2 regions of the Neobacillus sp. Fa239 genome follow, and region 2 is predicted to be linked to the other one. Evidence: riboswitches for the same ligand, from Rfam matches in the RefSeq annotation. Region 2 holds a riboswitch; the other holds the start of a gene.

Region 1 (12,218 bases), 550 kb from region 2:
AACAACTGAATTAACAGCTAAAACAGAAATAACCAATAACACCATTATCTAATTTCACCCTATATAATAAGAACATTTTATTTATCTTACTTATTTTTTCCTATTAATAGTGAATAATTCCAATCTAATCATATTATAATTTTCTAATTAAACTAACCTACTTACTTTAGTGGAACAAGGAAAAGGGCTGCCGCAGCAACCCATTCTTGAACTCTTGCACCGGTTACTTTAAATGTAATTTTTCACAATCTCTCTCCATATTAATATGGAAAAGGCGATACCCCCTAAAAGCATCGTCAGCACCCATCCAAATATTTAATTTTGTGGTTATTCATCTATTAAGATGGGATGTTTAGGACCATCTATGGAACATGAAAGTTCTACTTCGCAGATTCCTGAGTTTTTCCACAAGAGGTCATTTATCTGCTAATTTTTTTCGGTCTGGATAGGTTGGAGGCTGTTCGAGCCATCTATTTTTAATCATTAATTCTGCTCCGTCCTTCATATAATTCCCCACTTTTTTCGTAATGTTCGCATATTTCACTTGTATATCGGTCCGGAGGCTTGCTGTTGCGGATAGGGCGTACAGCCCGAAACCAAAGGCGGCAAGCTGATCGATAAAGGTAAGCATCAGCTTATCAGAATAGGGCGCTTCCGTCGAATCCGTTACGAATACATCCCAAGCTTCCGGCACCACAACATCTGATTCCAAAAGGGAATTGGTCAAGTCCTCTATGATTTCCTTAGATAATTGGCTTCCCTCTTCAAAATGTTTTTTCACTTCTTTATCGTTCGCCACTTGGGTAAAAGCGGTGCAAATCATCATCCCAATTGTATTCACCTTGATATTGAAAAACAGATGGGATACCTCCATGACATTCAACGGGCGTTTTTCGCCGAAAATCGGCATTCCCCCTAAATAGTGGTTGGTCGTCACGAATTCATTACGTTCAGGGACGGGAATAATGGGCGGTCGGATATACTCCCCTCGCTCCATTAATAAATCTTCCACCTTTATGTACGATTGTTTTGCTTGATCCAGGTGTCCAATATGCAGGTTCTTTACATCCTTCCGAGAAGATAGTGCCAACAAAGATACATCTTTAGTCATGGCAGCTTTCGATGCTATTTGCAGATAATATAGGACAAGCCCGTCGGTCAGGAGTTTCGGTGCCTGTACATTCACATCATTTTCCGTGAAACCGACTGGTTCTTTCATTCTTTCCATTTTCATGATCGAGGAAATCTGCTGAACGAATTCTTCCATAAATAGGAGCTCTTCTTTAACCAATTGGCTGATTGTTGCATCCTCTATATGTGCGGATATGTGCCTGAATAAACCAATTTGCATGGTGGTTTCCATATAGGAAAACCATAATGTGCCTATTTCTGAAGAGGTTAGATTTACTTGTTGCTCCATCGTAACACCCTTTCAATTTCATTCTATTTATGATTCCCTAGAAAAGGATATCTATTCCAGTTTGGCTAATAAGGTTTATCTCTTCTTCTTGAACAAACCTGCCCGTTAGCCATCCATGAAGCACAGCTTCACCACAAAGGATGGAATTTTAAATCGTTCTTCCATGGTAGTTTAACAAGCCCCTTTTCATTTGCTCCACATTCAGATAGAAGTTTGAAATTAATCCGTTTTTAGTACTAAAGTGGTAAAATGCTTGAGATAATATCTCGCTTACATAATTAATCCTTAATTGGTAAAAATCTTTAATACCAACATAAAAAGGGGTAATATAAATGTTTTCATCTACCAGAAAGAAGCTCGATACAATTATAAAGATGGGTATTGGAGCTGGATTGCTTACAACTATTTTCACTGGCTCTCTTTTTATATTTGCTATTTCAATCATTCGTAAAATTAATAAGATAAACCAAAAGCTTGGGAATTAGTCCTTGCTTTTTTAGTTCGCCTTATTCTTCAAACACGCATTTAAACGTTTTGTTTTCTTCCACAAAACTGCAACCGTTAGTGGAACAAGAAAAGCGATTGCTCCTATTGAACAATCGCACGTTGAAGAAAACTCAAACATTCTACGGCGTTTTTATACGGTTTTTATACAGTGGTAAAACCAAATTCTCAAAATTGGCTTACAATCGTAATTAGTGAACTTTCCATTATCGAGTATCTCTTTTTCCCTACTCAGTAACAATGACTAGGATTATCTTCTAAATAAAAGACATCACTGCCATCCCATCGAGATTTATCCACCTTCAAATGCTTTCCATCCCACAATGACCACCGCAGCGATCATTGTCGTAAATCGATCTTTCACTCAAGCACCAGAAAGTTTAACAAGAAAAGCGTTCTATAAATGAAATAACCACTTAACTTCTAACTTTTTGAGGGGTACAAACAACATTAATATTTCTTTACCTCTTTTACAATAGTTCGTTCCACTAATAATTGATAAATATAAATAACGATTGCTGTTACAACTGACAATATGTAAAAATGTTTTGGTCGCATTTTCTTGAACTCGAATACTCCAACTTTAGCGGAAAATTTTGCGATAGGGAATGCAAGGAGATAATCTAGTACAGCATTTAATGTTATGTACTCACTGTATCTTTAACAATTGCTTTCAATTGTGCTGAAGGAACCATTGAACTCTCTTCGTTTGCTGCTGCTGAAATTCTTTTTAACCTTTTCAAGTTAATTAGCGGACCAGCGACACACATCAGAACTAGCACTCCCAATGTTACATTTATCCATGCTACCTTCCATCCCCAAGTAGTGATTACCAAGTACAATCCTGGTATTAAAACAAACAACACTGTAATGGGTAGAAATTCATCCAACTTTACTCCCTTTTTTGCTAAAGCTTGTAACTGTTTTGTCTCATTGCAACGAAGCATATTAATCCTGGTTTTCCACAGTATAGCCTACTGAAACAAACATGGCTATCGCTCCTAAAATATGTACCGCCAAAGCTACTTTGTACAACATTGTTGAATACCCCCATCGTTTTCTTTAGTGCGTAACGTAAACATTTTACTCAAGAGAATTACCTTTAAAGATAGAAAATGGATAATATAAATTTATTAAATTTAGAAAATTTTTGATTGCCCTTCGTTATTTATATCATCTTAGTATTGTGGTATTTAACGACATACCTATCCGCCCCATAAATCTGAACACTAGTACAAAAATAAAAGCTGCCGATTTGGCAACTTTGCTCTTCAATTACATACATACTGTCAATAACTGGATGTTTCTTCCTATGTTTTGTGTGTGAACTGTTTCCATTTTTAAGGAAATTTCTTAGGATTAAAAACCTATTTTAAATTTATCTCTTTCAAAATATTGGACACTATGTTATTATCAACCTTAAAGTTTCATAAATAGTTCCACAAGCTCTACTGGGGGGGTCCGATGGCTCGGACTGAGAAAAGAATGCGTAAAATTCTTTGACCCTTTGAACCTGATCTGGATTATACCAGCGTAGGGAAGTAGTTTCGAGGCGTCATCGTTTTATTGGGTACGCGCCACTACTTTTTGACGATTAATCAGGTTCTGTGCAAACAGAACCTTTTTTTATTGTCTTTTATTACTTGATTGACCCTAAAGGTTACTGGTAATGAACTATGCTGTAACTTCTAGATCGCAAAATTAATCTATTTTTAGGAGGAAGTTACATGCAAAAACAAGCACATGTAAACATTGAGTTGAAATCGCAATTTACCGGAAGTAAAAAAGTCTATGTCGAGGGCTCAAGACCAGATATTAAAGTCCCAATGAGAGAAATTGAGTTAAGCAGAACAGTTACTTCCTTTGGGGAGGAAGAAAATGCCCCTATTCGTGTTTACGATACGAGTGGACCATACACAGACTCGAATTACAATATAGATGTTAGAAAAGGGCTTCCTGCTTTACGCAAGAAATGGATTCTCGAACGTAATGATGTTGAGGTGTATGAAGGAAGAGAAATAAAACCTATAGATAATGGATACCTTGAAGGTGATGAGCGTGCCAATCTTGAATGGTTTCCTTCTAGTGACAAAACGACTCTTCGTGCAAAAGAAGGGCAAAATGTCACACAAATGCATTACGCTAAAAAAGGGATCATTACTCCTGAAATGGAGTTCATAGCAATTCGTGAAAATGTAGATCCAGCCTTTGTTCGTGACGAAGTTGCTCGTGGAAGAGCGATTATACCGTCCAATATTAATCATCCTGAGAGCGAACCCATGATTATCGGACGTAATTTTCATGTGAAAATCAATGCGAACATTGGTAATTCTGCTGTCACATCTTCCATTGAACAAGAAGTTGAAAAAATGACATGGGCGACTCGATGGGGTGCCGATAACATTATGGATCTATCAACAGGGAAAAATATTCATACGACTAGGGAATGGATTGTTAGAAACTCCCCTGTTCCAGTTGGAACAGTACCAATTTATCAAGCTCTTGAAAAAGTGAACGGAATTGCCGAGAATCTAACATGGGAAGTTTATCGTGATACATTAATTGAACAAGCGGAACAAGGCGTCGATTACTTTACTATTCACGCTGGTGTGTTATTACGGTATATCCCTTTAACAGCTAAAAGGACAACAGGGATTGTATCCCGTGGCGGTTCTATTATGGCTCAGTGGTGTTTAGCTCATCATCAAGAAAATTTCCTCTATACTCATTTTGAAGAAATTTGTGAAATTCTGAAACAATATGATATTTCCGTTTCGCTTGGCGATGGATTACGTCCAGGCAGCATTGCCGATGCCAATGATGAAGCACAATTTGCTGAGCTCGAAACCCTAGGCGAATTAACAAAAATTGCCTGGGAGCATGATGTTCAAGTGATGATAGAAGGTCCAGGTCATGTACCGATGCACATGATTAAAGAAAACGTGGATAAGCAAATGGAAATTTGTAAAGAAGCTCCTTTTTATACTTTAGGACCTTTAACTACAGATATTGCTCCAGGATATGACCATATTACATCTGCTATTGGCGCTGCAATGATCGGGTGGTTTGGAACAGCTATGCTTTGCTACGTAACACCAAAAGAACACCTAGGCTTACCAAATAAAGACGATGTCCGTGATGGTGTAATTGCCTATAAAATTGCCGCCCATGCTGCTGATTTGGCTAAAGGTCACCCAGGTGCTCAAATTAGAGATAATGCGTTATCAAAAGCACGCTTCGAATTCAGATGGGAAGACCAATTTAATCTATCATTGGATCCGGAACGGGCAAGGGAATACCATGATGAAACCCTTCCAGCAGAAGGGGCAAAAACAGCTCATTTTTGCTCCATGTGTGGTCCGAAATTTTGTTCGATGAGAATTTCTCATGACATTCGGGGGATGGCGAATGGAGAAACATTGAGTGATGAATTAGACATCGAGGAGGGCATGAAGAAAAAAGCAGAGGAATTTGTCCACGATGGATCAAACATTTATCGATAATTTCAGCCACAACGAGATAAAGAATTTAAAGGAAGAAGTAGAAATTCTCCAGCAAAAGATCCATCATTTGCAAGAGATCATCCAATACATCCAGTATCATTGTAAACATATATTCTTGGAAACCTCGGGTATGAGGGAATGCAAGAAGTGTGGTTTCGCTGAGAGTACCTATTATTGATTTAGCACCAAAGTTAGATGAATCTTGTTGAGTAAATATGATAGGCAGCCTGTCGAAACAGGCTGCCTATCTTATTAATGGGTACAAATCTGTAAAATTATTCCGCTTCCCCAACGACTGAAAAACGTTCATTTTTATGTTGTGGATTTTCGATTTCATCTAAAACAGCGATTGCGTAATCGGCATAGCTGATATAGCTTTCACTTTTCGAATTAAGGATTAATTGGTCTTTCCCCTTTTGGTAAGAACCTGTTCGTTTACCTTCTGGATTAAAGAACGCTGCTGGGCTAATATAAGTCCATTGAATTCCTTTTGTGTCTTGTAGCTCTTTAAGGTTTTTCATCATGTTTGAAGCAGTAGGAAAATAGGCTGCAGGGAAATCTGGAGTCTCTAGTAATCGCACAGTTTTTGCCTCATCTACAAATAAGCTTCCTGCTCCGCCAACAACGATTAATCTTGTCTGTGGAGCACCTTTAAGTGCTTCGATTAATACTTTGCCAGCTTCTACATGCTGATGTTCTTGTCCTCGTGCATTAAATGCATTTACTACTACATCAAAATATTTTATATCTTCTGAATTTAAATCAAAAATATTTTTTTCCAGAACAGCAACTTGTTCATTTTGAACCTTTGATGCATCTCTGACAATTGCAGTAACTTCATGACCTCTTTCTACAGCTTCTTTTAAAATAAGGCTTCCTGCCTTACCACTGGCACCAATAATACCGATTTTCATTTATAGTCCTCCTATATCATTCGTATAGATGTAACAATTGCTATTACATGTAACTATTTTAATTACAGGTAGGAACTTTGTCAATACACTAGAAGAATCCTTTTCTATTTTCTCTCTTTTTTTAGTTATACAATTTGTAATTAATGAGTAAAATGACAGGTGCACTTCTCGTATCCGAGAGTGCACCTAATTTCCAAACGCTTTCGAAATTCCTTCACCAATTCCATTTGATCCACCAGTAATAATGCAGCGTCATTATGACAGATTACTCCGTGCTTGTTCAGGGTGCTCAAATTGAATAAAGTTCAAGTGTTTCATTCGGTTTATGACAGATAATACTTCATTAATTCTAGGTAATTCAAGCCATCTTTCGAAACCAGGAAAAAAGGAAGAAAATACAACATCCACTCCTTCTCTCTCCATTTCTTCGAGAGCTTTTTTGATCTTTTCATGAAGAAAGATGTGGCGATCCTGATTACTTATAGCGATTTTTCGAATTAAAAAGGCAATAGCTGCAAGCTGGGCGTGTGATGTGATATTGTAAAGCCCTCTGATATCAATTTGTTCATCACCAATCATCATGTATCCCATGGTTGAAACCATCAGCTTTTCTGTACCACTGCCCTGTGGATAGCTCGAAAAGTGATCGGTTGTTATTTTTCTATCTATCTCCCATTTTGTAAGGGGGATACGTTCTTGTTGTTTGTCGTGTTCACATAAATTTTTTGCTTCCTGGGTTACGTTTTTTGGCACAAAATTGTCCATCAGGATGACTTGATCGGCAACGGATAAAAATTCACCGCTCCCTCCAATAACAAGAACGGAAGATACGCCAACAGCCTCATAAAGCTCCCTGACACGTTCCGTAAAAGGGGTAATGGGTTCATGCTTGATTAATGAACGCATTTTGATGTCTTGAATCATAAAATTGGTCGCACTTCTGTCTTCATCAATTAGAAGAAGCTTACACCCATAGTTGATTGCCTCCATAATATTTGCGGCTTGAGATGTGGAACCTGAGGCGTAGTCAGTTGAAAACTGTTCAGCCGAACGATTGGGTATCCATTTTATGAAAGGCGTAATATTGATATTTTTTATGGAACGGCCTTCTTCTGCAGATATTTCCATTGCACTTTGATCTGTAATCACAAATTCTCGTCCGTCTCCTATGATGTGATTGTAAATCCCCGCATTTAGTGCATCCAGCATTGTGCTTTTACCCGAATAACCACCGCCGGTGATGACCGTCACACCATGTTTTATTCCCATTCCTCGTACACCACAAATTTCAACTTCTACATCTTCCGGGGATGTAAAAGGCAAGGCATCCTTTAGTGGCCCGCTGTTGTCTTTATTTCTTGGCAAAATGGTGCCATTCGCAATAAACGCACAATAACCACTTGATTTCAGCCATTCGCGAATCATATTTTGTCTTTTTACCAATTCATAGGCAGCATTTAATCTGGTGAGATCAAACTTGGCAATTAACTCCTCCACTTTTTTGGGAAGCATTTTGCAGAGCATGCGCATAGCTTTATCATTATTCTTGAATGGAAGTTGAACTGTAATCATTAAGCAAAGATACCATTTTTTCGAGGTGACTTCGACAAAGGATGCATTACGTTGCAACACCACATTGGTTGGACGAAAACAATAAAAAGCACCATTTTCTTTATCAGAACGTGACCGGTTATAAATCAATTCATTTAATGCCTCAATATGATCAACCCATTCTCTTAATGCAAAATCTGAGAGAACAACTTGATTCATATTTTCATCTAAGCCGAGACGGTCAAACGGTATTTTTATGGTGATACATGGCTTATCTTGAGTGAGTTTATGTGTCCGTTCAAGTAAAAAGGCAACATCATTATTCCAATAGATTGGGTCTTCATAAATCATACTGTAAGATGATTGTCCGGATTGTAATGAGCGAAAATATTGAGCGAGTCTTTTAATAAAACATCATCCTTTCATATTTGAAATGCGGTGAATGACGGGTAACGATATCTCAAGAAGGGGGTCCCTTATCCTTTGGAACAAGGTATCGTCGAAATGGATGGACCCCTAATCTCCAGGTATGAGCCTGCCCAAACATCAAGCGGCACTGCTTGAAATTTTCTTCTAAGTAATTCCAGTTCAATACATATTCCCCCTAATTGAGTTCAGATCAATTTGTAAGACGTACGATTAAATCCTAACCAATTTCAAAATAAAACCACTATTGTTGCCTCTTTTTTTCCTAAAAAAATAACAGCCACTCCGTAAGTGGCTGTCATAGATCGGCAAAGAAAGCTTAAAAGTTCCTTCTGCCTAAATATAAAAAGCCCTGAGAGTGAAACCTACCCTCAGAGCCTAATGTTTTCGTAAAAAAATAACTAAAAAGCAGCAATATGAGGATAAGACGTATATTTTTTTGTTAACATTGTCCTCACCTCATTACGTTTTATTTTTACAGCAACACAATCATAACATGAATTTAACCATTTGAAAATAGGCGTATCGTTTCCCCTAATGAACCCATACCGCAATGGTTTTCATCTCACTTCCTTTTTAATAAGTATTCTTGTCCTTAGTTAAGTAACCAGCAAAAGTAAAATAAGCGGACATTTTTCGGTTAAATGCAAAATGGATCTCGTTTCGGGGTATATAAGAGAAGGTTTTCCGATTATGCATAGAAAAATGGCCCCATTTTCACGTTTTTCGAGTAAATAGACGGAATCACTCCGTCTATTTAAGCTATTTTTAATGATAATTTCTAATTAAGCGAAATTTTTCCGTTTATTTATCTGATCGGTTTCTAACCTAATCCTTATCTGATCGGTTTCTTAACCTGATCCGCCAACCGATAAGAGCGGACAATTCCATTTTCACGTCCAATTCCTTGCCCTTGGAAACTAGGAAGGGCTAGGTAGTTGGATACCGCGCCAGCTGCTTACATCGCATTGTCCATATTCATTATCACCCACTGCAATCATCGTGCCGTCAGATTTAAGTCCGATGGTATGAGTGCAACCCGCCGCAACTGCTACAATATTGCACCAGTCACTTACATCGCATTGACCATACTCATTCCATCCCACAGCCGCCACAGTACCGTCCGATTTAAGTCCGATCGTATGACTACTACCCACCGCTATCGCCACAATATCGCTCCAGCCGCTCACATCGCATTGTCCTACCTTATTTTGACCAACAGCAACCACAGTGCCGTCCGATTTAAGCCCAACAGTATGAAGATAACCCGCTGCAACCGCCACTATGCCGCGCCAGTCGCTTACATTGCTTTGGCGATACCTATTATTACCCACAGCCGTCACCGTTCCGTCCAATTTAAGACCGATAGAATGCCAGTCACCCGCCGCAACCGCCGCAATATCATGCCAGCCGCTTACATTGCATTCACCTTCATTATTTCGTCCCACGGCTACCACCGAACTATCCGATTTAAGCCCAATGGTATGACGCCAACCCGCCGCAACCGCTACAATATCGCGCCAGTCGTTTACATCGCATTGGCCATGTTTATTCCAACCCACAGCCGCCACAGTACCATCAGATTTAAGACCGATTGTATGAGCATTACCCGTGTTCGTCGCCATATGAACATTAGCAGCAGCGACCGCCATAATATCGAGCCAACCGCTTACATTACATTGTCCAAATTTATTATCACCCACAGCCGTCACCGTTCCGTCCGATTTAAGCCCAATGGTATGACGACGACCAGCCGCTATTGATTCTCTAGTCCCCCGTTTGACGTTAAACACCGCTTCTTTCGGTGAAATGTAATCCATGTTTTACCTCCTTGAAAACTCAACAGTATTTTAATAATTAAGTATGTATCATCTTTAATATAAAAAGCCGTGGGTTATTCTAAGCCGTTCTCTTTTGGAGTACCCGCAGCTTTAAAAATTGGCTTGACCGTAAAATCGGTCCTTGTTTTAAACAAGAATTCAATGTTCATATAAACTCTTCTAGAAAATTTTGTGCTTTTTATGAAAATTTAATTTTAATAACGAACAATAAACATTTAAACTAAGTAAGGAGAAAGGCTTGAAGTAGATTTTGAAATTACTTATATAAAATTTCATCCACCTATATACCATAAGCTGGACGGAGTCATTGAAATTCCATTAGTTTTTCATGCACATTATTAGCCAACCTCTCCTGGATATTTTTTCAGAAATTTATATTATGATGGAGCCTAGTGGAGACTCCGTTGTGATTTCCAAGAAAGTAATGCAAAAATAACCTTTACAGGATTTTATTAATAATCATAGAACATATTAGTAGTTTTCATAAGTATGGTAACATGCCTTTATTTTATCAATATTGCACATTAATGAAATTACTCCATATTAAATGGAAAGGTGAGCTGCATGAATGAATTACGTTCAGATTCAGTAAGACGAAAAAGAAAATTAAAAAAAGAGGCTAAAGTTGGTCTAGTTGTAGTGACGTTAGTGATTATCTTTGTATTTTGGGCAATACATCATATTTTTGAGTCAAAAAAACCATCTGCTCATATATCAACAGCACATGCCGTTTCTAAAGGAGTTCCAAAGGGATTTTCAAATGTTAAAAAAACATCTGATATGCATCAGGATGTCTCAAATGATGCTGCGATTGATCGTTATTTGAATAATCTACATTTCAATGGTACAGCTTTAGTGATTAAAAACAACAAAGTAATCCTTGATAAAGGATACGGTGAAGCCAATTTCGAAAAAAATATTCAAAATAGTGCTAATACCGTATACTATATTGCCTCTATTTCAAAGATATTTGTTTCTACTTCTATTATGCAACTTCAAGAAAAAGGGTTGCTAAATATCAATGACCCAGTTTCTAAATATATCCCTGACTTTCCATATGGAAATCAAATCAAACTGTATCACTTATTAACTCATACATCAGGTATTCCAGAACACTCAGAAACTGCTAAAGCCATATCTCATGATGAGCTAATGAAAAAGATAGAAAAAGGACATTTGCGGTTTGCTCCAGGTACCGGTTGGCTTTATAGCGATTCAAACTATGCCATTCTTGCTTATATTCTAGAAAAGGTAACTCACAGCACTCTTCAATCCTATGTTCAACAACATATCTTTTCACCATTAAAGATGTATCATTCTGGATTTGGCGATGCTTTCAACGAAGAACCACAACCATCAACAGGATACAAACTGAAACATCATAAATTGGTAATACCCACCTTACCTGATATGTCTCAATTGTTTGGCTGTGGAGATATTTATACAACAGCCTATGATATGTATTTGTTTGACAAAGGACTTTATAATGGAAAATTATTATCAAGCCATTCATTAACTAAAATATTTACCCCTGTCCGACACGATTATGGCTTCGGAATGTATCATAACCCAGGTAGTTACTCCGACCATGGTGTGCTTCCAGGATGGAATACTTTAAATAGCTTTAACTTAACAGGAAATAAATTTGTTATTTTATTCACTAATGTCCAAAATAAAATCAAATCACTTGGTGTTGTAGATAATCATATATATGGATTGTTAAGAAATAAAAAATACACATAAAGCGCGGATGGTTCTGCGCTTTATTTAAATGACTTAATAAATCGGCGATGAACCTAATAACCTTGACAGCAGACTACTACCAATAAAAAAATACATAAAAAGAGCCGAATAATATAATTTCCGGCTCTTTTTACATCTTATTTAGTACTAGCAGTCAATGAATATAAATTCTTAGTCACCTTTTCACTATAAGAGTAGTCACCATAACAATATGGATACCGCGATTTAAAAAGATGTTTTTTGCAAGCATAAATCTTAGGGTGCTTTTGAACTTGTAATAGGGAAAAATCTTTCGCTAATTCTTCTCTATGTTTTC
Region 2 (12,218 bases):
TTTTCCGAATTAGAAAACAAGATCGAGGTGGGCTTAAAGGTCCAAGCAAAAAAAGATTGGATTGAGCAGGAAATGAAAAAGGATCCATTACTAAATGAATGGAAAAACGCAAAGAAGGATCTTGCAGCTCCGGGCTCTTTTTATGAACAGATTGAAATAGGGGAACATGCTCAAAATTTTGTTATGCTTCTCGAAAATAGAGTGGAGAAAGAGATATACGAACCATTATTAGAGCTTGCAGCAGCAGGGAAACTCAATCGTACAATACCAGGAAAAATCCTTTTGAATTCCGCTTTTTTAGTGGAAAAAGATCAGGAAGAATCCTTTGATCAGAAGGTGAATGAATTATATGAAGTCTGGCAGGATAAAGTGGATTTTAAATATTCAGGTCCATGGCCAGCCTATAATTTTGTCAATATTCGTTTAAGGATTGAGGGAAAGTCATGATTCATAAATTGTTTACCTTGCCATTCCGTTCGTTAATCAAACTTGGGGAAAAAATCCAGGAAGAGGTTGACCAGGAGCTTTACAATATTCCGTACTTGCAACAACAGCTTGTCGAATTGCATATGATGTTTGAAATGGAGGAAATGGACGAAGAAACATATATTGCGAAAGAAGAAGAACTCCTTAATAGATATAAAATAGCCAAAGAACGTGAAAAGAATCAGATTGATAGTGAATAGTTTGGAGGAGGAAGTATGACAAACATAAAGCTTGAAATGGATTTTCTATATATATACGGTTTCATTTTAGCAGAGGAACTTCAAAAGTCAGAGGTTCCTTCTATTTTGGGAATCGATCAACGAATGATCGCGGTTAAATTGTATAAAGATGTTGCCGCGATTATGACCCTGGTGGATTCTAATAATTATTCACAACAGCATATAAACCTTCAATTAAAAGATGCAGAATGGCTAAAAGAAAAAGCATTTCATCATCATGAAGTTATCTCAAATATTTCCCAGCATTTTACGATCATTCCGATGTCCTTTTGTACCATTTATCAAAATGAGATGAATTTTGAAAGCTTAGTAGCCAATCGGTATGAAAGAATTCATCAAAGATTATTAGCGCTTAAGGATAAGCAAGAATGGAATGTAAAAATGTTTTGTCACAAAAGTAAAGCGTTGGCTTACGTAATGGAGAAAAATGCAGCAGTTTTAGAGTTAAAAGAAAAACTGGCATTTATGCCAAAAGGGAAACAGTTTTTAATGAAAAAGAAGCTGGAAAGTCTGATTGCGGATCAATTTGAAATCGAACAATCGAAATGGTGCCGCCAGATAAATGATCAGGTAACATCCTTCGTTTCCGAAACAAATTTACGGAGGAATTGGGGAAAAGAGGTAACGGAGAGAAAAGATGACATGATTATCAATTGTGATTACTTAATAGAGGCAAGGAATATCGATTCGTTTTTAGAAAAAATGAAAGAAGTTGAACAGGGGTTCGAGGAAATGGGATGTATGATCCAAATAACGGGACCGTGGCCGCCTTATCATTTTTCAAAAATGGAGTCTTCGTAATGGAACAATTTCATCCATTTGAAAATAAAGAAATGACCCTATTAGATCTTTTGGATGGAATTATTGATACCGGTGTTGTGGTTACAGGGGAAATCGTCATATCGATTGCCAATATTGACCTCATATTGGTGGACCTACAGCTGCTTATTTCATCCATTGAAACTGCCTTTGGAACAAACAACCGCAAATTTGCTAGGGAGGCAATCGCAGGTGGAACGAATATTACTGGACTCAAATAAAGTGGAGCAGGGGTTAGCAAAGTTAGTCTTAACGATCATCGAGCTTCTGCGCCAGTTAATGGAAAGACAGGCAATGCGAAGAGTTGAGAATGATTCGCTTACTGACGATCAATTAGAGGAACTGGGTTTAACATTAATGAGGCTGGAAGAAAAAATGGAAGAATTAAAAAGGGTTTTTGGCTTAGAAAAGGAAGATTTGAATATTGAACTGGGGCCGCTTGGAAAATTGCTGTAAAGAATCGCGGAGGTGAGATTTAATGCCCATTCAAAATGGACCCCAAACAACCAATTTACTCGAAGTTTTAGAAAAAATTCTCGATAAGGGAGTGGTGATCGCAGGGGATATTAAAATATCGTTGGCAGATGTAGACCTGCTGACAATAAAAATCAGGCTCCTCGTAGCTTCTGTGGATAAGGCACGGGAAATTGGAATGGATTGGTGGGAAAGAGACCCGTACTACTCTTCGAAGGGTAGAATCGCAGAACAAGAACATCATCTATTAATTGAAAGAATAAATAAGCTTGAGCAGCTGGTGGACGCGAAGGCGCTGCCACGAAACGATGAAGAAAAAGTTTTTCCATCTGTTAATGAGGAAGCAGCATTTCCTTTGGAAATTGAAGAAAAAAATGAAACGAAAAAATATTTAGGCAAACAATATAAAGGAGATATTTAAACTATTTTTTACGAATTAAAAACCTTGATTTCTCAAGGTTTTTAATTTGGGTGATTTTCAATTAGTACTTTTTCCTTTTTTTCTCCGACTTGTCATTCGGTTGCATTAATTTTATTAATTGTTCATTTTGTTCTAAAACGGCCATAAGATTTTTATTCATTTTTGAAATCTCATCCATCAGTTTCTCCATTTGTTCAAATATTGCTGTTATTTCTTTGTTATTCTGGTTATCGTTTGTCGTTGCTTCGTCCTGAGCGGGAGCTTTATTAACATTCCCCAATTCTTTAACTGAGTTCAAAAGGGAATTATCTGTTAGAAGATTGGTTGCCATTCTCATAATCGAGCTCATATCAATCGTATTTTCATTTTTTGTTAGATTGTTAGCGAGATTCATAATAGCTTCCTTATTTAACTCATTACTGATTGAAGAAGCGTTATTCTCATTTTTGGGTTCATCCATTATTTAGCCCACCTTTACATACTTAATTTTAAATCCATACCTTATGATATTAATTTACAGCCGAATGTGTATTGAATTCTTGAATATCTTTTTTGAAAAACCCTAGAAGGCTATTTTAATATTCAAATAACCTTCTAGAGTCATTGAATGGTACTGCATTTTTTTCTAGATGAAACAAGTGCAGAGCCTTTGGCGCAAAAAGGGATTAGCTGCAGCCCAATGTTGCACAAATAGCAGCTAAAATTGGAGCTTGGTCAACATTTAGCAAGCTTGCAAGCAGCAATGCAACCAATAAGACTACTACAACAAGGAAAGTCGCAAGAGAAAAAGTCAATTCACTACCCCCTTTCCTTTTTCAAAATTAATATAAGGGGCCCTTACAAAGCTTAGTATATGTGGAATTGGTGGACAGGCTTAAACGGATATCACGATAATAGAAAAATGGGACAGCCTATTTTAAAGTGAGGTTTGAAGCAAAAAAAATGACCACACCAGGTGGCCATATTTTTGTTTATACACTTTTATTGGTTACATTTGGAACCATTGGTTTAACGGTTGGAAGATTTGCAATGAATACGCCAAGTAGGACTAAAATGCCACCTAAAATTTGCATGGGAAGTATTCGGTCACCCAAAATAAAATGGGAAGCGATAATGGCAACGAAGGGCTGGATATTCATGAACATAGATGCTGTTCCCGCTCCGGCTTCCGAAACGCCGCTATTCCACCAAAAACCAGCGATGCCTTGTGCAAGAATACCGGCGCAAATTAATAGGATCCACATGGATGGTGAATGGCTGATGACTGACCCGCTCACAAGATTCTCCACACCTGCAGCCGGAATCATCAGGACACTTCCCAATACAGTTGCGTAAACCGTAATCACGTAAGAATTCAATGTTTTAGACAAACGTCGAATATATAAAAGACTAATAGACAAACAAAGCATAGCGACGACAATATTTAAATCTCCAAACGAAACCCCCATTGAGCCAGAAGCAACGCCAATGATCGAAAAAACGCCTATTAAACTAATAATGGCACCTAACGATTTTTTTACAGTTAACTTCACTTTAAAAATAGCTCGTTCCAATAAAATCGTCGCAATGGGTGATAAAGCAAGGATTAAAGAAGCGTTCGCAGGTGTAGTATGGTGAAGTCCTGTAAAATAAAAAGTTTGGTTCAAAAGCGTACCAAAAATGCCGACCCCGATTAAATACTTCCATTCTTGTGACGTAAGCCTTCTAACACCCCTTCGGCAAAGGGCAACAATGATGAGAAACAGAGAAGTAAAACAAATCCGAACCGTTGATAAAAAAACAGGTGAGAAGCCATGCAGCAGGTAAGCACTAACCGGATAATTACATCCCCATAAAATAGAAACCAAAAATAAACTGATTAATGCTTTATTTTTACGCATCGACATGATGTTAAACACATACCTTTCCAATATGAGCAAATTAAAAACCGATTATAATTATAGCACCGTGTTTCGTGTAACGAAATACCTTTTTTTGTGACATTTTTGGTGACAGGCACCGCAAAAAGACAAAACACGCATAATGTCCACCTCAGGCGGACATTATGCGTGTTTGTGAGAATCTGTATGATTTCTGAAAGGCTAGCTTTGAAATCTCAAATTATAAATGGCTTGATAATTAGGTCTTGTTACTTGTCGCATTAAATATGCAGATTGCCTCGGATTCGGTTTTCTTTTTTTATTAAGAAAGTCAATAAACGCTTTGGCATTTCGGATGCCGATTCCGTGACCAAAAAATCGATCATCGCCAAAATAAATAACATTTTCAGCGCGCCAATGCGGCAGTCTGGGATCAAAATCAGGGTTATTAAAATGCAGAACATCCCCTATTATAAAATCATCTCCGTCTTTTGGAAGGACGGAGAGGTCCTCATCAAATTGCCAATCATATAAATATAGCCTTTGAAAATAGGTATCAAATAATTCTGGACCAATGGAATAAACGGTTGCGATATATAAGCAAATAGCAATGGCCGTCGAACATTCAAATGCATATTTTGGCCCATTTCTAAGAATATCCAAAATGGCAGTGGAGGGACTAATATTATCTTTTATTAGAAACCCGCCATTCGCTAAACGATCCCAATACTTTCGATTGCAGATTGCATAATAATAGGTTGTAAACTTTGCACCGCTTTTGTTCAGAGCCTGGGCTGCCTTTAAGGTGTTGATGCGAAATAATAGTTCAAATTTTAGATAATCAACCGTTAAATATTCATAAACAACATCATATGCTGCCATTTGTTTTAAAATAATCCTCTGTACCGGATCAGTAATATAATGAAACAACTCCTGAGGCTTCTTAACCTCACCGCCAACTTTTATCATGAAAAGTCCCCCAAACCAATCAATCCCTTCCTAAATAAATATGAATTTATGACCAGAAAGGTGACAAGTGCAGAGGCAACAGTGAAACCATCTCGAAAGGAATAACATAGGATTATATATGGGCTTTTGAAAGCAAAAAGACGGAGTGGAATGTATGAGTAAACGAAAGGAATTTATCAAGAACGACGGAAATGCTTTTCCAGGAAAAACCTACGCGGAAGAACTGCTGATTCCCATTTTTAATGACCAAAGGGACTTCCTATTTCATGCGATGTTTGATATTCACCGGGCCCATACCATCATGCTCGCTGAACAGCAAATATTGAAAAAAGACGAAGCAAAAAGGATCCTCTCGGGCATTAATAAAGTGGCAGAAACGGATCCGGCAGCGCTTTCCTATCAACCGCAGTTTGAGGATTTATTCTTTATGATGGAGGCAAAAATTTCAGAGGAAATGGGCGAGGAATTGGCCGGGAAAATCCACATCGGCCGCAGCCGCAATGATATGGGTGTCGCGATGTATCGCATGATTCTTAGGGGCCACCTTTTAGAAATGATCCATCAAGGGTACCAATTATCTGAAGTGTTATTAGAGCAATCCGAGCTTCATAAAGAAACCATTTTAACAGGATATACCCATACCCAACCGGCCCAGCCGACGACTGTCGGGCATTATTTTTTGGCCATCTATGATGTTATGAAGCGGGACATAGGACGTTTATGGTCAGCCTATAAAAGGGTTAACCAATCTCCGCTTGGTGCCGCAGCCTTCACGACTACCGGGTTCCCGATTAACCGCATGCGGACGTGTGAATTATTAGGATTTGATAAAATAATCGAAAACTCATATGACGCTGTTGCAGGAGCCGATTATTTAACAGAAACGGCAACGGCGATTATGACTTGCATGGTGAATACAGGCAGGTGGATTCAGGATTTTCTCCAGCACGTGACCCGGGAATTTGCGACCTTTCATGTCGCTGACCCTTATGTCCAAGTAAGCAGCATTATGCCGCAAAAAAGGAATCCGGTATCGATTGAGCATTCACGGGCCATTGCCTCGAGCGCTTACAGCGACGCATTAGCAGCCATGCAAATGATCCACAACACACCGTTTGGCGATATCGTTGATACAGAAGACGATCTTCAGCCGCACTTATACAGGGCATTTAACAAGGCAAACCGCGTTTTAAAGCTGATGTATGCCGTCATTGCCACACTCGAAATAAATAAAGAACATGCAAAGAAAATGGCAGCAAAATCATGTATTACGATAACAGAATTAGCAGATACGCTTGTACGGGATTACCAACTTCCATTTCGGAAAGCACATACGATCGCTAGTTTCATCGCTAAAACAACAGCCAAGCAGGAAAAAGAACTTTATGACTGGGACGTTGATGAAATTAATATGATGATAAAAGGTTATGCCGATGTCACTCTAACGGATGAGGTTTGGAACAAAATCATTTCCCCTGCTTACTTTATTGAAATTAGATCAATCCAAGGGGGTCCAAGTCCTAAGGAAGTTCAAAGGATGATCGAAACAAGAAAACAGCAGCTTGTCATTGAAAAGAAAAACTATGAAAAAATAATGGAAGAATTGAAGTTTAAAAAGAAGCAATTGCTTGGATATGCATTTGAAGAGGCTTGAACGAAAAAAAGAAAAGCCGGAACTCCGACTTTTCCTAACGTCCCTGCAAAAGCGAGACACGATATGGATGTAATTCACTATTCATGACCCCATTGGAAACGGCGGGGTCATTTTTCATGATTTTTTGTGCGGAATCCCATGAATCTGCCGCAATCACACAGATTCCAAAGGCGGCGTCCAAACAAGGTCCTGCCATAATAAGCTGTTCTTTTTCTAAAAGATCTTTCAAATAATCAAAATGCTGGTCCATGATCTCAGATTCTTCTTGAGTCATGGTATCCATAAAATTTTCCCGGGTTGGTCTGATTAGATAAACAAACTCTTTCAACATCATTTCTCCTTTTAATAAATTAGGCCTTACTTTTTATTAGCAACGCTTTATCTTGCTTAATGGATTTTAGATACATGAGCAAGAAAACCAATGCGCTGATGCCCCTTAAAACGGAATTTAACTCCATTGATTTTTGGATGCCGGTTGCATCTAATAGCCAGATGCCAATTTGCGGCGAGATAAAGGCCACAAAGGATAAAAGGACATTATAGGTGGTAATGCAATAGGTTCTGGTCTCCTTTGGAGATTGCTCCAGGAGTAAATTGAAAAGGAGGAGCAATGTTCCGGATACAAAAAATCCTGAAAGCATTTGAATAATAGTTAAATAGATTAGATTTGTTGACAGGACTGTTAAAAATGGAGCTAGTGCCATTCCAAGTGCAACCCAAACCAACATTAAAGTGTTTGATTTTTGGTCGGCCCATTTTTTCCATAATGGGAAGGTGAAAATTTGGACTAACTGATTCCCGACTGAAAAGAGGCTGATCCACAAAATCGTGGCATGTGCATATTTTACATTATAAATATTAAAAATTCCCCAAGACATCTGCCATGTGAAATTAAAACATAGGGCCGCAATAAGGAACCATTTGTACCCATGATCTTTAAAGATGGTCCAATTCATCAAAGAATTTTTGTTTTGCAAATTCGACTTGGGTTGACTTTTTTCCCGGTGTTTCATTAAGAAATAAACTTCTCCTAAGCCAAAAAGGAAAGTGGCAAAAAATAACCACTGATAGGCCGAAACGTTATAGGTCTGTTTTTTCATGATTATTCCGATAATGAGGGTTGAAATCATGCCAACAACGGTTAACAATCGATTGCGGTCACTGAAAAATGTTCCACGCCGTTCTTCTTTAATCATGCCGCTAATCAGCGTTTGCCAGCCGATGTTTGATACGGTGCCGGGAATATTCATTAAGGCAATGATGATTAAAAAAGTCCACGCCTGGTATGAAGTAGAAAGGTAAACCACACCTATTAATAACAAAAACATCAATCGAGCCCATAAAACAGAAACGGCCACCGTTTTCTTCTGCTGCTCTAACCGGTTGAACATCATCGCAGTTGGAATCGTCATGATCAAAGCAACCAAAGGCGGAAGGGAACTGATCAGGCCTACCTGATAATTCGATGCATTCAAAATAGAAATCGCAAAAATCGGATAAAAATTCCCCGCAAGATTCACAGCAATAGTCGAAACCATCCCATGATAAATACTAATCTTCTCATTAAACGTTCGCATAAGCCTCCACCAAACCCACTATAAATATCTAAAAATATTATACAACCAAACCACAGCCAAAACTACAGCCATCTACAAAAGCTTTTTTTGGTGACAGGCACCACAAAAGGACAAACTTCCCCGTTTGTCCGTGCAGGATGGACACTTCCCCTTTTATTGTAAATTAGGAGAATTATTGTGATTATTTATTTCTTTACTTAATTAGTTTATAGGGGTATGATGAAGCTAATTTGATATGTGTTATCTACTAGGGGTGCCTGCTTAGCGGGCTGAGAGAAAATGGCGACATTTTTAACCCTTCGGACCTGATCTGGATTATACCAGCGTAGGAAAGTAGCAAGCGAATTTTTGTGTTGCTCACGTGCCAGCCGGGTCCTGTTATGGATCTGGCTTTTTATTTGTAAAAATTGGCGGCCCGAACTTCCTAAAGGAAAAACAACCTTATCAATTTCAATATAAATTAGGAGGAAAACAAACATGGAAAAAACATCTATTATTGCTGCGTTACAAAAAGTGAGGGAGGTAAACCCGCTTGTACATAATATCACCAATGTGGTTGTGACAAATTTTACGGCAAATGGACTCTTGGCACTTGGCGCATCGCCCGTTATGGCCTATGCAGCCGAAGAGGTCGCGGATATGGCGAAAATTTCGAGTTCACTCGTTTTAAATATTGGGACATTGAATCCTCAGAATGTTGAGTCGATGATCATTGCTGGTAAATCTGCCAATGAACATAGTGTCCCTGTCATTTTTGACCCAGTTGGAGCAGGGGCTACTCCTTACCGGACGGAAACCGCACAAAAAATCATGAAAGAGCTGAACGTTTCAATCATACGAGGAAACGCAGCTGAGATTGCCAATGTGGCCGGTGAAAACTGGGAAATCAAGGGTGTTGATGCGGGGGCCGTTAAAGGAAATATCGTAGACTTGGCGAAAACGGCTGCTTCCAAAATGAATACGGTTGTCGTCATCACTGGCAAAGAGGATGTCGTAACGGATGGGATTACCACCTATGTTGTTGCCAATGGACATCCAATTCTAACAAAGGTGACAGGCACCGGCTGCTTATTAACCTCTGTGATCGGCGCATTTGCCGGTGTGGAAAAAGATTTACTAACGGCAGCTGTCGCAGCATTAACCTATTACGGAATTGCGGCTGAAAAAGCTGCGGCAAAAACGGTTGAACAAGGACCAGGCAGCTTCCAAATCGAGTTTTTAAACCAATTGGCACAGGTTTCAAACGAAGATATCGTACAATCAAGTTCTATTAGAAAACTCTAGGGAGGAAACCATCATGAAAAAAGCCTTAACGATTGCCGGATCCGACTCCGGAGGCGGCGCAGGAATCCAAGCAGACCTTAAGACCTTTCAAGAATTAGAAGTCTTTGGAATGTCAGCGTTGACCGCCATTACGGCCCAAAACACACTTGGAGTTCAGGCGGTTTACCCGATGACTGCGGAAGCTGTTGCCAAACAAATTCAATCGATCGGAGAAGATATCGGTGCGGATGCCATTAAAACCGGTATGCTCTTTAATGCGGAAATTATTGAAGCTGTTTCAGAAAAACTTCAGCAGTATCAATGGGAAAATGTCGTCGTTGACCCTGTCATGATCGCTAAAGGAGGCGCATCCTTACTGCAGCTGGAGGCCATTTCTGCTATGAAGCGCTATCTGCTGCCACTTTCAAAGGTCATTACTCCGAACATTCCTGAGGCAGAGGAATTAACGGGAATGACGATTCAAACGGACGATCAAAAGAAAGAGGCGGCAAGGCGACTTTGGGATTACGGCGTAAAAAATATCGTCATCAAAGGCGGTCATGATGAAGATCAGACTGAATCTACGGATCTATTATTTGATGGGACGGAATTTTATACCTTTAAGAGCAAACGAATCGACACAAAGAACACGCATGGAACCGGGTGTACTTTTTCGGCCGTCATCACAGCGGAGCTGGCAAAAGGGGCATCAGTCTATGAGGCCGTTTGCAAAGCAAAGGATTTTATCCAAGCGGCCATCGAACAACAAATCAATATTGGTCATGGCCATGGGCCGACCAATCATTGGGCCTATCGAAATACAAGAAAGGAGTCCGACACATCATGCTACTAACCACTGAACAAGCATTGCGGCAGGCTTTAAAAGTCTACTTTATTATGGGCAGCCCCAACTGTCTGAAGGATCCGAAAGAAGTATTAAAAGAGGCAATTGAAGGGGGCATTACTCTTTTTCAATTTCGTGAAAAAGGTGCCGATGCCTTAACGGGAACAGCCAAACTAGCCCTGGCTAAAGAACTTCAAAGGATTTGCAAGGATCACAATATCCCGTTCATTGTCAATGATGATATTGAGCTTGCGATGGCCCTTAATGCGGATGGTGTTCATATTGGCCAAGAGGACGAACCAGTGAAAACGGTCAGAGAAAGAATTGGTTGCGATAAAATCCTTGGCGTTTCCGTCCATACGCCAGAAGAAGCAACAGCTGCAATGGAAGAGGGCGCAGATTATTTTGGTATTGGACCCATTTTTCCAACGAAAACAAAAGAGGATGCAAAGGAATCTAGTGGCACTGACCTCATTGAAACATTACGGAAAAAAGGAATAGATTTTCCAATCGTTGGCATTGGAGGAATAACGATTGAAAACGCTGCTTTAGTCGTACAGGCGGGTGCAGATGGTGTTTCCATCATTACGGCAATCAGCCACGCTACATCACCCGCTGAAGCTGCCAAAGCATTAAAAGACAATGTTGGCAAATTCGCTTAAAGTGGGGTGAAGTAATGATTTCTGAGGACCTGTTTGAAAAAATATCAATCGAGGTAGAGGCTAGGAAATCGGAATTAATCCATCTTTTAACAAGACTGGTTGCTTTTCCGACCGTTAGTCCTCCTGCCCGAAATACGAATGAAGTACAGGATTTTATTCAAGGGTATTTGGAAGGATTGGGGTTTGAAACGGACAAATGGGATGTTTACCCTGGTGACCCTAATGTGGTCGGTAATTTACAGGGAGAAACACCAGGACAATACAACAGCTTGATCATTAATGGACATATCGATGTTGCCGAAGTCGGTGACGATCAAGAGTGGGACAATTCCCCATTTTCTGCAACCATTCAAGGTCCCTATATTTATGGCCGCGGTGTTGCCGATATGAAGGGCGGCATCGCCGCCTCACTCATTGCTATTAAACTCTTAAAAGAACTTGGCATCACGTTAAACGGCGATCTTCAGTTTCAATCCGTCATCGGAGAAGAAGCAGGGGAAGCGGGTACACTCGCTTGTACGGAAAGAGGATATACTGGAGATTTTGCGGTCGTTGTCGATACAAGTGACTTGCAGATCCAAGGGCAGGGTGGCGTCATAACCGGTTGGATTACGGTACAAAGCAAAGAAACATACCATGATGGTCTCCGCAGAAAAATGATTCATGCCGGCGGTGGTATGAATGGAGCGAGCGCCATCGAAAAAATGATGAAAATCGTCACAGGCCTTCAAGAACTTGAACGCCACTGGGCCGTGACGAAAACTTATGAGGGTTTTCCTCCCGGCTCAAATACCATTAATCCTGCTGTTATTGAAGGCGGCAGGCATGCAGCGTTTGTAGCAGATCGTTGTGCGCTGTGGGTAACCGTTCATTTCTATCCAAATGAAGATTATCAAGAGATTATTCAAGAAATTGAAAATCATATTGGTGCAGTCGCAGCGGCAGATCCAT

The links. Region 2 has a riboswitch for thiamine pyrophosphate ahead of thiM (hydroxyethylthiazole kinase). Riboswitches for the same ligand answer to the same signal wherever they lie in the genome.
Region 1: another riboswitch for thiamine pyrophosphate. It lies ahead of thiC (phosphomethylpyrimidine synthase ThiC); the one in region 2 lies ahead of thiM (hydroxyethylthiazole kinase).

What each region holds. Positions count from the first base shown of each region.
Region 1 covers NZ_AP041611.1:2,675,644-2,687,861, reverse strand. Annotated here, with positions in the region: gene ACZ5XR_RS12900 (DUF3231 family protein) at 416-1,420, opposite strand; gene ACZ5XR_RS12895 (hypothetical protein) at 1,753-1,905, shown strand; gene ACZ5XR_RS12890 (hypothetical protein) at 2,566-2,814, opposite strand; TPP riboswitch at 3,368-3,481, shown strand; gene thiC (phosphomethylpyrimidine synthase ThiC) at 3,652-5,427, shown strand; gene ACZ5XR_RS12880 (NAD(P)-dependent oxidoreductase) at 5,703-6,341, opposite strand; gene ACZ5XR_RS12875 (P-loop domain-containing protein) at 6,597-8,243, opposite strand; gene ACZ5XR_RS12870 (RCC1 domain-containing protein) at 9,239-10,138, opposite strand; gene ACZ5XR_RS12865 (serine hydrolase domain-containing protein) at 10,724-11,902, shown strand; gene ACZ5XR_RS12860 (lysozyme family protein) at 12,040-12,218, opposite strand, start outside.
Region 2 covers NZ_AP041611.1:2,125,527-2,137,744, forward strand. Annotated here, with positions in the region: gene ACZ5XR_RS10125 (GvpL/GvpF family gas vesicle protein) at 1-447, shown strand, start outside; gene ACZ5XR_RS10130 (gas vesicle protein GvpG) at 444-686, shown strand; gene ACZ5XR_RS10135 (GvpL/GvpF family gas vesicle protein) at 702-1,526, shown strand; gene ACZ5XR_RS10140 (gas vesicle protein) at 1,526-1,765, shown strand; gene ACZ5XR_RS10145 (gas vesicle protein K) at 1,737-2,000, shown strand; partial or broken gene ACZ5XR_RS10150 (gas vesicle protein) at 2,023-2,310, shown strand; gene ACZ5XR_RS10155 (hypothetical protein) at 2,501-2,899, opposite strand; gene ACZ5XR_RS10160 (hypothetical protein) at 3,105-3,233, opposite strand; gene ACZ5XR_RS10165 (DMT family transporter) at 3,411-4,325, opposite strand; gene ACZ5XR_RS10170 (protein-glutamine gamma-glutamyltransferase) at 4,521-5,267, opposite strand; gene argH (argininosuccinate lyase) at 5,422-6,921, shown strand; gene ACZ5XR_RS10180 (YciI family protein) at 6,956-7,255, opposite strand; gene ACZ5XR_RS10185 (MFS transporter) at 7,272-8,498, opposite strand; TPP riboswitch at 8,738-8,847, shown strand; gene thiM (hydroxyethylthiazole kinase) at 8,976-9,782, shown strand; gene thiD (bifunctional hydroxymethylpyrimidine kinase/phosphomethylpyrimidine kinase) at 9,796-10,614, shown strand; gene thiE (thiamine phosphate synthase) at 10,605-11,267, shown strand; gene ACZ5XR_RS10205 (acetylornithine deacetylase) at 11,282-12,218, shown strand, end outside.